DNA from 3 places in the Mycobacterium sp. NGS64 genome. Region 1 is predicted to be linked to each of the others. Evidence: riboswitches for the same ligand, from Rfam matches in the RefSeq annotation. Region 1 holds a riboswitch; each other region holds the start of a gene.
What was found. A riboswitch is a leader RNA that binds a small molecule or an ion and turns the genes downstream of it on or off. The one in region 1 is predicted to bind magnesium.
Positions count from the first base shown of each region.

Region 2: linked by a shared signal. The riboswitch ahead of AC5Y4S_RS08000 (Rv1535 family protein) and the one ahead of AC5Y4S_RS16930 (hypothetical protein) in region 1 are both predicted to bind magnesium.
Region 3: linked by a shared signal. The riboswitch ahead of AC5Y4S_RS29670 (PPE family protein) and the one ahead of AC5Y4S_RS16930 (hypothetical protein) in region 1 are both predicted to bind magnesium.

Region 1 is NZ_JCALCI010000003.1:636,225-640,981, forward strand. Features, by position in the region: gene AC5Y4S_RS16920 (NADP-dependent oxidoreductase) at 1-133, shown strand, start outside; gene AC5Y4S_RS16925 (NRAMP family divalent metal transporter) at 135-1,901, opposite strand; gene AC5Y4S_RS16930 (hypothetical protein) at 1,947-2,156, opposite strand; M-box (ykoK) riboswitch at 2,418-2,589, opposite strand; gene AC5Y4S_RS16935 (O-methyltransferase) at 2,700-3,359, shown strand; gene AC5Y4S_RS16940 (acyltransferase family protein) at 3,364-4,757, opposite strand, start outside.
Region 2 is NZ_JCALCI010000001.1:1,615,289-1,620,045, forward strand. Features, by position in the region: gene AC5Y4S_RS07990 (NAD(P)H-dependent flavin oxidoreductase) at 1-828, shown strand, start outside; gene AC5Y4S_RS07995 (TetR/AcrR family transcriptional regulator) at 825-1,469, shown strand; M-box (ykoK) riboswitch at 1,564-1,733, shown strand; gene AC5Y4S_RS08000 (Rv1535 family protein) at 2,021-2,254, shown strand; gene ileS (isoleucine--tRNA ligase) at 2,542-4,757, shown strand, end outside.
Region 3 is NZ_JCALCI010000023.1:8,790-13,546, reverse strand. Features, by position in the region: gene AC5Y4S_RS29675 (PPE family protein) at 613-1,881, shown strand; M-box (ykoK) riboswitch at 1,953-2,128, shown strand; gene AC5Y4S_RS29670 (PPE family protein) at 2,518-3,702, shown strand; gene AC5Y4S_RS29665 (PPE family protein) at 4,664-4,757, shown strand, end outside.

The DNA of each region.
Region 1 (4,757 bases):
CGACCTGATCGCTACCGGCGCCATCGATTTCGAGGTCGCCGGCACCTACCCGCTGGACCACGTCGCCGACGCCTTCGAGGAACTCGAAAAGCGGCACACCCGCGGCAAAATCGTGCTGCTGCCGAACGGTTGATTCAGAGCGACGTGGCCGGCCCGACTATGCCGGCCTGCACGATCTTGATGATCACGAACACGACGGCCACGACCAGATAGCCCCGCAGGGTCAACAGCCCGGCCCGCCGGATCGGCGACATGACCGGCCGGTCCAGCATGGCGAGGTTGGGGGTCTGCCAACGCGCCCGGTCCTGCCGGCGCACGGCCCGCCGCTCGGCGCGCGTGAGGAGCGGCGCGTCGTCGAGTTCGTCCACCTCTTCGGGATCCACGCCACCGCCGAGCGTCCCCGCGACGGCTTCCGCGTCCCGCCGGTCGCGGTGCCGCCGGCCGGTGACGATCGCGACGGCCCCGCCCACGATCCCGATCGCCGCACCGACCGCGAGACCGGCCTCGATGGTGCCCGTGGACAGGCCCGGGAAGAAGGTCGTCGCCGTCAGCGCAAGCGACAAGACCACCAGACACCACACGACGGCCCACGCGATGATGTTCTGCCGCACCGTGTTTACCCACGGCCCCAGCACCGCCCGGTCGTTGCAGAGCAGGACCAGGAACACCGTCGCCGAGGGCAGCAGGACGCCCGCGAGGGCCTGCACGCCCTGGGTCACCAGGCCCAGGACGTGGTCCGGGCTGAACGCGACCGCGGCGGACACCGCCAGCAACACGGCGTACCCGCCATAAAACAGCGGAGCCTCGCTGACCTTCCAATGCAGCGAGTGCCGCTTGCCCAACGCGTCACCGACGGCATACGTGGTGGCCAGCCCGATCGCGTTGGCGCCGATCAAGGACGCATCCAGCAGGATGATCGCGAACAGCGCGCCCACCGTCCCGCCGAGGTGCCGGGCCAGGCCGGCGGCCACCGCACCTGCGTCGGTGAAGCCGCCGACGTCGGCGGTGCCGGCCAACCCGAACGCGGTCACCGCCATCAGGGCCGTCGCGCCGACCATGACGACGACGATCCCGATGATCAGATCGGCTCGGGCATAAGCGATCCAGCGGGTCGTGATGCGCTTGTCCACCACATTGGACTGCTGAAAGAACAGCTGCCACGGTGCGACCGTGGTGCCCACGATCGCGACGACGAGCAGCAGCACGGTGGAGTTGAGCCCGCCCGGGAACTGCGGCACCAGCCCGCCCGCCGTTCCTTTCAGCGTGGGATGCGCCATCAACACCATCGGAATGATGAGCACGTTCACCGCGATCAGCAGGAACATCAGGCCCTCCCAGCGGCGGAACGACCCCCCGGCCACCACGGCGAACAGCAACACCGCGGCGGCCGGGATCGCGATCGCCTTGGGGCAGCCCAAGAACCCGAGTGCCAGTGATACTCCGATGAATTCGGTGACGATCGTCAACGCGTTGAGGATCAGCAGATCACCGACGCTGAAGGCGCCCCAGAACTTGCCGAACCGCTCGAAGATCAGCCGCGCGTGGCCGACCCGGGTGACCGCGCCCAGCCGCAGCACCATCTCCTGGTTCACGTACAGCACGGGGATCAGCAGTGCCAGCGTCCACAGCAGCCCCATCCCGTAGTTCTGCCCCGCCTGCGCGTACGTCGCGACGCCGCCGGCATCGTTGTCCCCGACCATCACGATCAGTCCGGGACCGGTGATGACCATCAGGGTCCGCAGCCGCCGCCAGCGGCCACCGGTAGCCGGGTGTGCGGCGTCCCGGTTGATGCGACCGAACGCGCCGACGATGTCGCCGGCGTGCGCCGAATCCAGCACGGCTTGGCTTGGCGCCTCGGACGTACTCAGGTCGCCGCGGGGCTCGGTCGAGATCGACGTCATCGAATCCTCGCTATCTCCGAACAGGTTCGGGGTCGGGTTAGCGAATCATCGCCGGTTGTTGTCCGGCGGATGCCCGCCCAGCGAGGCCGAGATGACCGCGATCGGCATCCGCGACACGTAGAGGTTGGCCCGCTCCTGCGGAGTCAGCGTGCTGCGCGCGTGCAGCTTGCCGACCAAGAGTCGGCCGATTCGCAGCATCGACCGGCCGCGTCCCCGCTGCAGACCGGTAAGGCGGTGTGCAACAACAAAAGCCATGATCGTCTCCTGTCGGGAGGTCCGATCGGCTCCTGGCATGGCCCTAGGCGCCCGCAATGCGCTTGCTGCGCAGCGGTATAGGGGACCCGAGGAAATCAGGCGGCGAATAGGACGCCGGAACCGGATCGGGACAAGACGGAATTGGGATACGGACTGTCGCCGGGACTCATCTCGCCCTCACCTCCTCACGGCCGGGACACACGCGGGTGTCGTCACATTCACCTGAACGGAAGAGGCGAAATGACCGGCGGAAAACCACCGGTCGCACCCCTCTCGTCGGAGCTTCGGCACTGCACGGCGTATCCGATGGTTCCGGAAGCCACTTGGGCTCAACCCTTGGGTCCGGGAAGAGCTGTCCTGACCCGGGGCGTCTCTCGACGTTCGGGGTCAGTGGCCTGTATCCGTGCAGACGCCTCACCTACCGAGGTGCTTGCCCGTCCATCTTGCACCGCGACCCAATGGGCGTCAAATTACTTTACGCAACCATCACGTTGGTTTCTGTTAACCCAAGACCCATCGACCGTCGCGACTACGCTCGAAACCATGGCTAATACTTTGCAGGCGCCCAAGGTCGCGACGGTGCTCGACCGGATGTACACCGAAACGAAAAATCAAATGTCGCGGTTGCGGGAAAGGGTCGGCGATTTCGACCGGCCGATGAGCGCGCAGGAGCGCGCCGACGCGATGAGCGAGTTTTACATCCCGGTCACACCGGAATCCGGCCGCCTGCTCTACGCGCTGGTGCGGGCGACCCGGCCGGCCACGGTCGTCGAGTTCGGCATGTCCTTCGGAATCTCCGCGGTTCACCTGGCCGCGGCGGTACGCGACAACGGCACCGGCCGGGTGGTGACCACCGAGCTCAGCGCCAGCAAGATCGCCGCCGCCAAGCAGACCTTCGCCGAGACCGGCCTGGACGACGTGATCACCATTCTCGAGGGAGACGCGCTGACCACGCTGGACAAGCTCGACAGTTCGGTCGATTTCGTCCTGCTGGACGGGTGGAAGGACCTCTACCTCCCGGTGATCGAGCTACTCGAACCGCGCCTGTCCACCGGCGCGCTGATCGTCGCCGACAACGCCAGCGCCGCGGACACCCAGCCCTACCTCGACCGGGTGCGGGACCCGGACAACGGCTACGTCAGCTTCAACTTCCTGGTCCGGGAAAGCGACAGCATGGAAATCAGCTGCCGCACCGGCGATTAAGGGCCTAGCGCAGGGATTCCTCTAACCAGGGCGTCAGCCATTTCACCCCTTCGGGGGTGAGATGGACGCCGTCGCTGCGCACCTTGATGCCGTCGACCTTGGTCGTGTAAACGCCGTCCGGGCACAGCTTTTTGTTGAGGTCGAGGATTTGGACGCCGGTGTGCTGGGCGATCGTCTTGCGCAGCATGGCATTCCAGAGGTTGACCCGGTCGGGCTGGTCCTCCGGATACAGCCGGCCGTCCGGCTTCTCACCGCCCCGGCTGTAGGGCACGGTCGCCACCACCACACGAACACCGTTGGCACTCAGGATGTTCAGCGCTCGCTGCAACTCACCGTTGAGGTAGGCGTCGAAGGTCGGATCGCCGATATGCGTCCATTGCCCCTCGTTGACCCGATCGACCGTCTCCCACCGGCCGATGATCAAGAGCGCGACGTCGGGCTGATCCTGGCCGAGCTGCGCCGACCACCTGATGGGCCAGCCGTCGCATTCGGGCCGCTGCTCAAGGGTTTGGCCGATGTACCGATACGGCGTGCCGCGCACCAGGCTGCAGCCGATGACGGTGTGGTCGAGGAACGCGAAGCCGGGTGTCGGCGGCAGGTAGTGCATCCAGGTCCACCCGATCGAGTCGCCGAACACCGAAACGGTGAAGGGCCGGTGGGGATCGCGGGGCGCGGGGCGGCCACCGCCCGGCGGGGACGGCGAGACCGCGGCCACCGCCGAGACCCCCGGGGGCAGGCCCTCGCGCAGGCCGGGCCCGGTGCCCACCGGGACCACCAACAGCGTCACCGCGGCGGCGCTGGCCACGGTCGCCGCCGCGAGCGGCAACAGCGGCACCCGCGCCGGCCGCCACCGGCGGATCGGTTGTTCGATCAGCCACCACGACGCCGCGGCGACCACCACCGTGGCGGCGCACCGCGCGCCGAACAGCGGCAGGCCGGACCATCCGGTGCGTTCACCGTTGAGGGCCAGGAAGATTGGCCAGTGCCACAGGTACACGCCGTAGGAGATGGCGCCCAGCCACACCAGGGGACGCAGGGCCAGGATGCGGGCGATGGCGCCGCGCTGCTCCATCGCCACCGGGGCGACCACGAGGACGGACGCGACCGCGACCCCGATCAGCAGACCGTGGCGAAACTCACCGGCGCGGCCCGACGCGAAGTGGGTCGCCGCCGCCAGCCCGGCCACGCCGAGCAGCGGCAAGAAGCGGGCGACCCGCCGTCCCCACCGGCTGCGGATCAGGCACCAGCCGCGGTTCATCGACGGCCAATCCCGCACCAGCAGTGCCGCCGCGGCGGCGCCGGTGAGCAACGCCTCCGCACGGGTGTCGGTGCCGAAATAGATTCGGTCCCTCGTCGAATCGGAGGCCAGGACGATGGCGAGGGCCGCGGAGGCCAGCG
Region 2 (4,757 bases), on a different contig from region 1:
GACATCCTGTCCCGCTACGGCGTCATGGTCCCCGCCGAGGAGCCCAGGGCGTCGGCCGGGGGCCTGAACATCTCGCCCAAGGGCTACGAGCCGCTGCTCGACGTGGCGTTTGAGCACGACATCCGGCTGATCGCCAGCGCGCTCGGGCCGCCGCCCGCCGACCTCGTCCAGCGCGCCCACGACCGGGGCGTCGTGGTGGCCGCGCTCGCGGGCACCACGCAACACGCGCGGCGGCACGCGGCCGCGGGCGTGGACCTGATCGTCGCGCAGGGCACCGAGGCGGGCGGCCACACCGGCGAGGTGGCGACCATGGTGCTGGTCCCCGAGGTGGTGGACGCCGTGTCGCCGGTCCCGGTTCTCGCGGCCGGCGGGATCGCGCGGGGTCGCCAGGTCGCCGCCGCCCTGGCGCTGGGGGCCGAAGGGGTGTGGTGCGGCTCGGTGTGGCTGACCACCGAAGAGGCCGAGACGGTCCCCGTGGTCAAGGAGAAGTTCTTGGCGGCCAGCTCCTCGGACACGGTGCGCTCCCGGTCGATGACCGGGAAGCCGGCGCGGATGCTGCGCACGGCCTGGACCGACGAGTGGGAGCGGCCCGACACCCCCGATCCGCTCGGCATGCCGCTGCAGACGGCGCTGGTCACCGGCTCTCAGGTGCGCATCAACCAGGCCGCGACCAATCCGGACTCCAAGGCGCGTGAGCTGGCGACGTACTTCGTCGGCCAGGTGGTCGGTTCGCTCGACCGGGTCCGCCCGGTCCGCTCGGTGGTGCTCGACATGGTGGAGGAGTTCATCGACACCATCGGCCGGCTCGACGGCCTGGTCGGTACGTGACCAGCGCGACCCGCCGGCGCCGCGCGGTCAGCGACGAGGACAAGTCGCAACGGCGCGAGCAGATCATGTCGGCCGCCAAAGAAGTGTTCGCGCGCAAGGGTTTTCATGCGACGACCATTGCCGACATCGCGAAGCGGGCCGGCCTGGCCTACGGCTCGGTCTATTGGTACTTCGACTCCAAGGACGAGCTGTTCCACGCGTTGATGGCGGCCGAGGAGGGCGCGCTGCGCGCCCATGTCGCTGCGGCGTTGGGGGCTCCGGCCGGGGACGCCGGGCAGTGGGAGTCGCTTCGGGTCGCGGTGCGGGCGACGCTGGAGTTCTTCGAGTCCGACAAGGCGACGGTCAAACTGTTGCTGCGGGATCCCTGCGCGCTGGGCGAGCGCTTCGAAAAACATCTCGGCGGGATCTACGAGCGGTTCATCGACGACATCGAAAGCTTCATCGTCGCCGCCCAGGAGCGCGGTGAGGTGATCGGCGCCCCGCCACGCATGGTGGCGTACACGCTTGCGGCGCTGGTGGGCCAGCTGGCACAACGGCGGCTGAGCACCGACGACAACGTCACCGCTGCTCAGGTGGCCGATTTCGTGGTGGCACTGGTGCTCGACGGGCTACGCCCGCGCAGCGCCGGTGAAGCTTGTTAAATCCTGAGTGCCCGCGTAATGACTGCATAAAGATTCGGCCACACGGCACAGATCACATTGACCGTGTCATGGCGGTCATGCATGATCGGTCGCGTATGCACCTCGTTAGGTGAGGCGTCTACACGAATACAGGCCACTGACCCCGAACGTCGAAAGACGCCCCGGGTCAGGACAGCTCCTCCCGGCTTAAGGGTTGAGCCCAGGTGGCTTCCGAGTGATCGGACACGTCGTGTAGTGCCAAAGCTCTGACGAGAGGGGTGCGGATCTCCGGCGGTTCGCCGGTTTCTGTACTCCTTTTGGTGCGCGTGGATCGCGCGGGCAACCGCACGCGTCGTGACGTCGAGGAGGTGAGGGACGAATGAGTTCCAGCGATAGTCCGGATCGAAGTCCGGGCTGTGTTCCGTCCCGATCCGACCCGAAGCGCGACGTTCTCGGCTGAGTCGCCGCAACGCTAATCGGCTTACCCGCCAAGCGTTCTCGGATCGGAACCACAACGGGATGGGACACGTCAGTCCAGTCAACGTTCGTTTGAGTTCCGTCAGGAGACGATCATGACCGCAGTTCTGCACGACGAAGTGGTAACCGTCGCGCCCGCCCGCAAGCTGACCGTGGTGCGCGACACGACCCCGGCTCCCGCGCCCAAGAAGGCCACGCGCCGGGCTGAGGGCACGACCATCGTCATCAGCGACCCGCTGGTGGACGGCGCCGCTCACTTCTTGGCCATCGGCGTGCGTCACGTATACGCCGCGCTGTGGCGCGTCGGCGTGCTCGATGTCCGGGCCTAAATGCCTCCAAGGGGCTACCCGGCCGCAGGTCTTCCCTGAGACCAGGTAGCCCCTTGGAGTGCTGGGTTTGAGTAGAATCGAGACACTGGCATCGATCCGGCGATCACCGGGGAGCCTTCGGAAGAACGGCCGGCAGGCTCAGTAGAACCGAACGGGTAGGCCCGTCACAGCCCTCATCGAGCGGTCGCGTGAGAGCGCGGCAAGCGGGGTGGTACCGCGGCGCTCGCGCACCTTGCGCGTCGTCGTCCCCGGCCTGAGCATGATGGCCACAGGAGACGACACAGATCGTGACCGAGAACGCTGACGTCAAGGCGTACCCGAAGCTGGCCGGCGGTGCGCCCGATTTTCCGGCGCTCGAAGTCGAGGTTCTCGACTACTGGGCGCGTGACGACACCTTCCGGGCCAGCATCGCCCGCCGCGACGGCGCCCCGGAGTACGTGTTCTACGACGGGCCGCCGTTCGCCAACGGGCTGCCCCACTACGGTCACCTGCTCACCGGGTACGTCAAGGACATCGTGCCGCGGTATCGCACCATGCGCGGCTACAAGGTGGAGCGCCGGTTCGGCTGGGACACGCACGGGCTGCCCGCCGAACTGGAAGTCGAACGCCAGCTCGGCATCAACGACAAGTCCCAGATCGACGACATGGGGATCGCCGCGTTCAACGACGCCTGCCGCGGATCGGTGCTGCGCTACACCGACGAGTGGCGGGCGTACGTGACGCGCCAGGCCCGCTGGGTCGACTTCGACAACGACTACAAGACCCTGGACCCCAGCTACATGGAGTCGGTGATCTGGGCGTTCAAACAGCTGTGGGACAAGGGCCTGGCGTATGAGGGCTATCGCGTGCTGCCGTACTGCTGGCGCGACGAAACCCCGTTGTCCAACCACGAATTGCGGATGGACGACGACGTCTACCAGAGCCGCCAGGACCCGGCCCTGACCGTCGGTTTCAGGGTGGCCGGGGGTGAGCTCGACGGCGCCTATCTGTTGGTGTGGACGACGACGCCGTGGACCCTGCCGTCGAACCTCGCGGTGGCCGTGAACCCCGAGGTGACCTACGTGGCGGTCGAGGCCGACGGCCGCCGCTTCGTGCTGGCGGAGGCGCGGCTGGCCGCGTACGCGCGGGAGTTGGGTGAAGAGCCTGACGTGCTGGGTACCTATCGGGGGGCGGACCTGCTGGGTTTGCGCTACGTTCCGCCGTTCCCGTATTTCATGGACACCCCCAACGCATTTCGGGTGCTGCCCGGTGACTTCGTGACCACCGAGGACGGCACCGGAATCGTGCACATGGCGCCGGCCTACGGCGAGGACGACATGGCGACCTGTGAGGCGGCCGGCATCGCGCCCGTCACCCCGGTCGATTCCAAGGGCCGGTTCGACGCAAGCGTCCCGGATTACCAGGGGCAGCGCGTTTTTGACGCGAATCCGCACATCATCCGCGACCTGAAAAACCAGAGCGGTCCGGCGGCGGCCAACGGCGCCGTGCTGGTCCGCCACGAGACCTACGAGCACCCCTACCCGCACTGCTGGCGGTGCCGCAATCCGCTGATCTATCGGGCGGTGTCGTCGTGGTTCGTCGCCGTCACCGAATTCCGCGACCGCATGGTCGAACTCAACCAGCAGATCACCTGGTACCCCGAACACGTCAAGGACGGCCAGTTCGGCAAGTGGCTGCAGGGCGCGCGGGACTGGTCGATCTCGCGAAACCGCTACTGGGGCACCCCGATTCCGGTGTGGAAGTCCGATGATCCGGCCTACCCGCGCGTCGACGTGTACGGCAGCCTCGACGAGCTGGAACGCGACTTCGGGGTGCGGCCCACCAACTTGCACCGGCCCTACATCGACGAGCTGACTCGGCCCAACCCCGACGATCCTACCGGGCGCAGCACGATGCGGCGCATCCCGGACGTGCTCGACGTGTGGTTCGACTCGGGCTCGATGCCGTATGCCCAGGTGCATTACCCGTTCGAAAACCGCGACTGGTTCGACGGGCACTACCCGGGCGATTTCATCGTCGAGTACATCGGCCAGACGCGCGGCTGGTTCTACACCCTGCACGTGCTGGCCACCGCGCTGTTCGACCGTCCGGCCTTCAAAACGTGTGTCGCGCACGGCATCGTGCTGGGCTCCGACGGCCAAAAGATGAGCAAGTCGCTGCGCAACTACCCCGACGTCTCGGAGGTGTTCGATCGCGACGGCTCCGACGCGATGCGGTGGTTCCTGATGGCCTCGCCGATCCTGCGCGGGGGCAACCTGATCGTCACCGAACAGGGCATCCGCGAAGGCGTGCGCCAGGTGCTGCTGCCGTTGTGGAACGCGTACAGCTTCCTGGCCCTCTACGCGCCGAAAGTCGGGAACTGGCACACGGATTCGGCCAACGTGCTGGATCGCTACATCCTGGCCAAGCTGGCGGAGCTGCGCGACGACCTCACCGAGTCAATGGATGTCTGCGACATCTCGGGGGCCTGCGAACAGCTGCGCCAGTTCACCGAGGCGCTGAC
Region 3 (4,757 bases), on a different contig from region 1:
TCGGGCAGTTCCGACTGGCAAACGGCCGCAATTGCTTTCGGTGGCGCCCGCGCAGATTTCGATTCCCGCGGCGGTCCGGGACCGCCGTCGGGTTCTATGAGCTTTCTATTAATTTCCAGTGGATGAGCGGTTCGCATTGCCGGGCGTCGGCACCGGTGCCACCATGATCCTCAATGCTCATCGCCGAGCACAGTTTCCCCGCGGAAATGGGCCTTAAGAAGGGGATTTAGGTCATTCGTCGCAAGACGCCTAGAAACAGGCGGCTTTTGCCCCACGCATGGTTTCGCCGGGGGTCTCGTCCCGATTCGGGCAACCATGGCGCACTTCCGTGAGCGCCCTGGCCACGACGGGAGGTGGGCGTACTGGCCGAATTGACCTTTAACGCATGAGAACAACGACCGTTTCTTTCCGATCCGGTCGTGGCGCGCTGGCCGCCGTTTGAATCGGCAACACCCGACATAGCACGGCGGCCGCCTGCCCGCAGCCGGGTCGGACTATCCGCTCTCAAAGGAGAAGTCCGATGTATTTCTTTGTAACACAACGGAAATCACTACGCAACGCAGCCATGCAGGCCACCGAGACCGTGACGGCCGGTTAAGGGGGGTGGCGGCAATGGATTTCGGAGCACTACCACCAGAAGTCAACTCCGCCCGGATGTATGCCGGACCGGGCTCGGCGCCGATGATGGCGGCCGCGACGGCCTGGGCCGCGCTCGGTGCGGAGCTCGGTTCGACCGCGGCCTCGTACGACTCGGTCATCACCGGGCTGACGAGCGAGTCGTGGATGGGGCCGGCCTCCGCCTCGATGGGCGCCGCCGCGGCGCCGTATGTCCAGTGGATGACCAGCACCGGGGCGCTCGCCCAGCAGGCGTCCGCCCAGGCATCGGCCGCGGCGGCGGCCTACGAGGCGGCGTTTGCCATGACGGTGCCCCCGGCCGAGGTCGCGGCCAACCGGGCCCTGCTCGCGGCGCTGGTTGCGACCAACTTCCTCGGGCAGAACACCCCCGCGATCGCGGCCACCGAGGCCCAGTACGGCGAGATGTGGGCCCAGGACGCGGCGGCGATGTACGGCTACGCCGGGAGCTCGGCGGCGGCCTCGACGCTGACGCCGTTCGACCCACCGGTCCAGACCACCAATCCGGCCGGGTCGGCCGCCCAGGCCTCGGCCGTCACGCAGGCCACGGGCACAGCGGCGGGCACCGGCAGCCAGACGGTGGACCAACTGATGTCCGCGATACCGACTGCGCTGCAAGGGTTCTCGTCACCGCTGTCGACGGTCGCGAACCCCGCTGCGGCCATCCCGGGCCAGGGGCTGCTCGACGGCATCCTGAATTTCCTGGATGGGGCGGACGGCAACGCGATCGGGACCTTCTTGAACTCGTCGTTCGTCAACGGATTCGTCTCCGCCGGCTACGTGAGCCCCGCCATCATCGAACCGGCGGTCACGGCCGGGATGTCGGACATCAACGCGCTGGCGGTCTCCGCGACGCCCGGGGCCACCGCGCTGCCACCGATGGGCGCCGGCGCCGGGAACCCGGGATGGTTGCCGCTGTTGACGCCCGGGGCCGCCCCGGCAGGCATAGCGGGCGACCTGAGCGGAGCGATTTCGGGCGGCACGAATCAGGCGGCGCTGGTCGGTCGGTTGTCCGTGCCGCAGGCCTGGACGGTGGCCGCCCAGGTGGAGAACCACGCCGGGGCGACGTTCGCCGGGGGTGGCTGGACCAACGCCGTCGGCCCGGGCGCCGGCGCGCCGCAGGCCGGCCCGGGGCCCATTCCCGGAATGCCGGGCATGCCCGCCGCCACGGCCGGAGGTGGCTACGGCCACGGCCCCCGCTACGGCTTCCGCGTGACCGTGATGCCGCGTCCCCCGGCCGCCGGGTGACAACGGGCTTGTTGCGAGCGTGTGGCAGTTGGTTTGACTGATCTACCGTCCGGGTGCCACGATGGCCTGTGCAAGCACCTCGCTAGGTGAGGCGTCTGCACGGATACAGGCCACTGACCTCGAACGTCGAAAGACGCCCAGGGTCAGGACAGCTCTTCCCGGCTTAAGGGTTGAGCCCAAGTGGCTTCCGGCTCAGGTGAATCGGATACGCCGTGTGGTGCCAAAGCTCTGACGAGAGGGGTGCGGTCTCCGGGAGTTTCAGCCCGGGCCCTTCTCCCCGGTGTGCGAGATAACGGCATCCCCGTGTGCCCAGGCTGTGAGGAGGTGAGAGCGAAATGAGTCTCGACGATAGTCCGTATTCCAAATCGACCATTTCGGTTCGATCCGGCCCCGGCCCCTTTCTGACCGTCTGAACGGCTAACCCCGACAGGCCTCCTAGAGGCGCGTCCGCCTAGCGGAACGCGTCCGTGAATTGCGCTGAAACCAGCCATAATTGCCGGCCGGCACGGGTCACCCTCTTTCCGCGAGGAGTAGTCCGATGTCGCTTGTCTTCGCACCTCCGGCGGACTTCGCCGTAGCCACAACACAATTCAGCAACCACGCCACCCGCGCGGCCCGTAGGGGAAGGGGCCAACGATGACCGCTGCACTCGATTTCGCACTGCTCCCACCGGAAGTCAACTCCGGCAAGATGTACTCTGGGCCGGGCTCGGGCCCGATGCTCGCCGCCGCGTCGGCTTGGCATGGGCTCGCCGCCGAATTGCGCTCCACCGCAATGTCTTACGGCGCGGTGCTGACCGCGCTGACCGGTGAAGAATGGCACGGCCCGGCGTCGGTGGCGATGGCCGCCGCCGCCGCGCCGTATGCGGCCTGGCTGGGCACGACGGCCGAGCAGGCCGAGCAGACCGCCGCACAGGCCGAGGCCGCGTTCGCCGAGACCGTGCCGCCGCCCGTCATCGCGGCCAACCGCGCCCAGCTGATGGCGCTGATCGCCACCAACATCCTCGGTCAGAACACCCCGGCGATCGCGGCGACGGAGGCCCAGTACGCCGAAATGTGGGCCCAAGACGCGGCCGCGATGTACGGCTACGCCGCCTCGTCGGCGGTCGCCGCCCAGCTCAGCCAGTTCAGCGAGCCGCAGCAGACCACCAGCCCCGGTGGGCCGGACGCGCAGTCGGCCGCGGTGGCCCAGGCCATCGCCACTCCGGCCGGGGCTCAACAGGGCACGCTGGCACAGCTGATGTCCGCGCTGCCCTCCGCGCTGCAGGGGCTGGCGTCGCCGGCGTCGTCGCAGACGCCGGCGTCGGAGATCGTCGGGCTGTTGACCGGATCCGGGTCGGGATCCGCCACGCTGGACGGCCTTTGGGCACAGTGGGGACCCAACGCCAACATCTGGAACACCGCCTTCTCGTCCGGGTTCTACATGCCCAGCAACACGCTGGCCCCATTCCTGGGCCTGCTGGGCCAGGGGGCCGCCGCAGGCGACGCGGCGGACGCGGCGGGCCAAGCGGTCGGCGACGCGATCGGTGAGGCGGCGGCGGGTCCTGCCGTCGAGGGCGTCGGCAATGCCGTCGCGGCCGGCGTCGGCCACGCGCCGATGATCGGTGCGATGTCGGTGCCGCCGAGCTGGACCGCGCCCGCGCCACTGGCCGGCCCGCTGGCCTCGTCGCTCGGCGGGACGCCCATGGTGGCACCCCCGGCCATGGCGGCCGGCATGCCCGGGATGCCGATCGGGGCCGCGGGTGCGCAACCCTACGGGCGCGCCGTGCCGCAATACGGCTTCCGTCCCACCTTCGTCGCGCGACCCCCGGCGGCCGGCTAGCGCTCACCTCACAACGGTTACTCGCGCGGATTGAGCGTTCCGCAACCTCGCGATCATGCCTACTAGGCGCGTGTCCGGGGCAATGAGCACCGCAAATCGGCCGCATCCGGCTCACAGCAAACTTCCAGCAGCAAATCAGCGTTCCACCAGCGGCGAATGCGTACGCTAGGTGAAATTCAGGGGAGCACCAGATGACGAAGAACTATCCATTTGGCGAAGGAGTCGCTGAGGATGCCAGGGCCGAGGCGAACGGGCGCGGGCAAAGGATGCGGACGGCCCAGAGCAACCTGGCGAACGCCGACGGCGCCGTCGGCCCGACCTGCGATTAATTGAATTTCACAAGAATCACGGTGAGCGCTCGAGCCAACCCCCGCGATAAGCGCTGGCGAACTCGAGAACTATCGGCATTAAGAGAGTTTATGCGTGTCGAATATGTTAATTGCTTGACCGTGTGCAATAACGGTGGACGCGGGCGCCTTAATTTATTGGGCCCGGTTAGCAACGGTTAACGACCGGCACTCGCCGGTCGGCCAGTCTTTTGCGCCAAAGGCACGGCGAGCTTAAGTCCCATTTCTGGCCGGTTGCTGGGAATCGGCTACGGATAACCTGGACAACGTCTTTTGCGGCGGCATGTGTTAGCTGACCAGCAGCATTCTCACAGGCATATTCGAGCGGTGACACTTGTCGTTTACTTTACTATTACATCCCTGGAACGCGCCACGAATACGTTCCAATCACGATGATCGCTACATTAGGCAGCGCCGCCTGAACGCGGGGCGGACCGCCGCCGCTGACACATCTTGATTAGGAGTGTGGAACCCTGTCGTCCTCATACACGTCCAATCAATGCGTGAATTCGGCAGCGGATTCCATGGATTCCATTAGAGCTGCCGCGCGGTTGCGGACGGGCCGGAAAGCCGCGCCTACCATGGCGGCCACTCAAGGGGAGCGGAGTAAGTAGATGTTGGATTTCGGGGCGCTACCACCGGAGATCAACTCGGGGCGGATGTATGTCGGCGCGGGGTCGGGGCCCATGCTGGCGGCCTCGGCCGCCT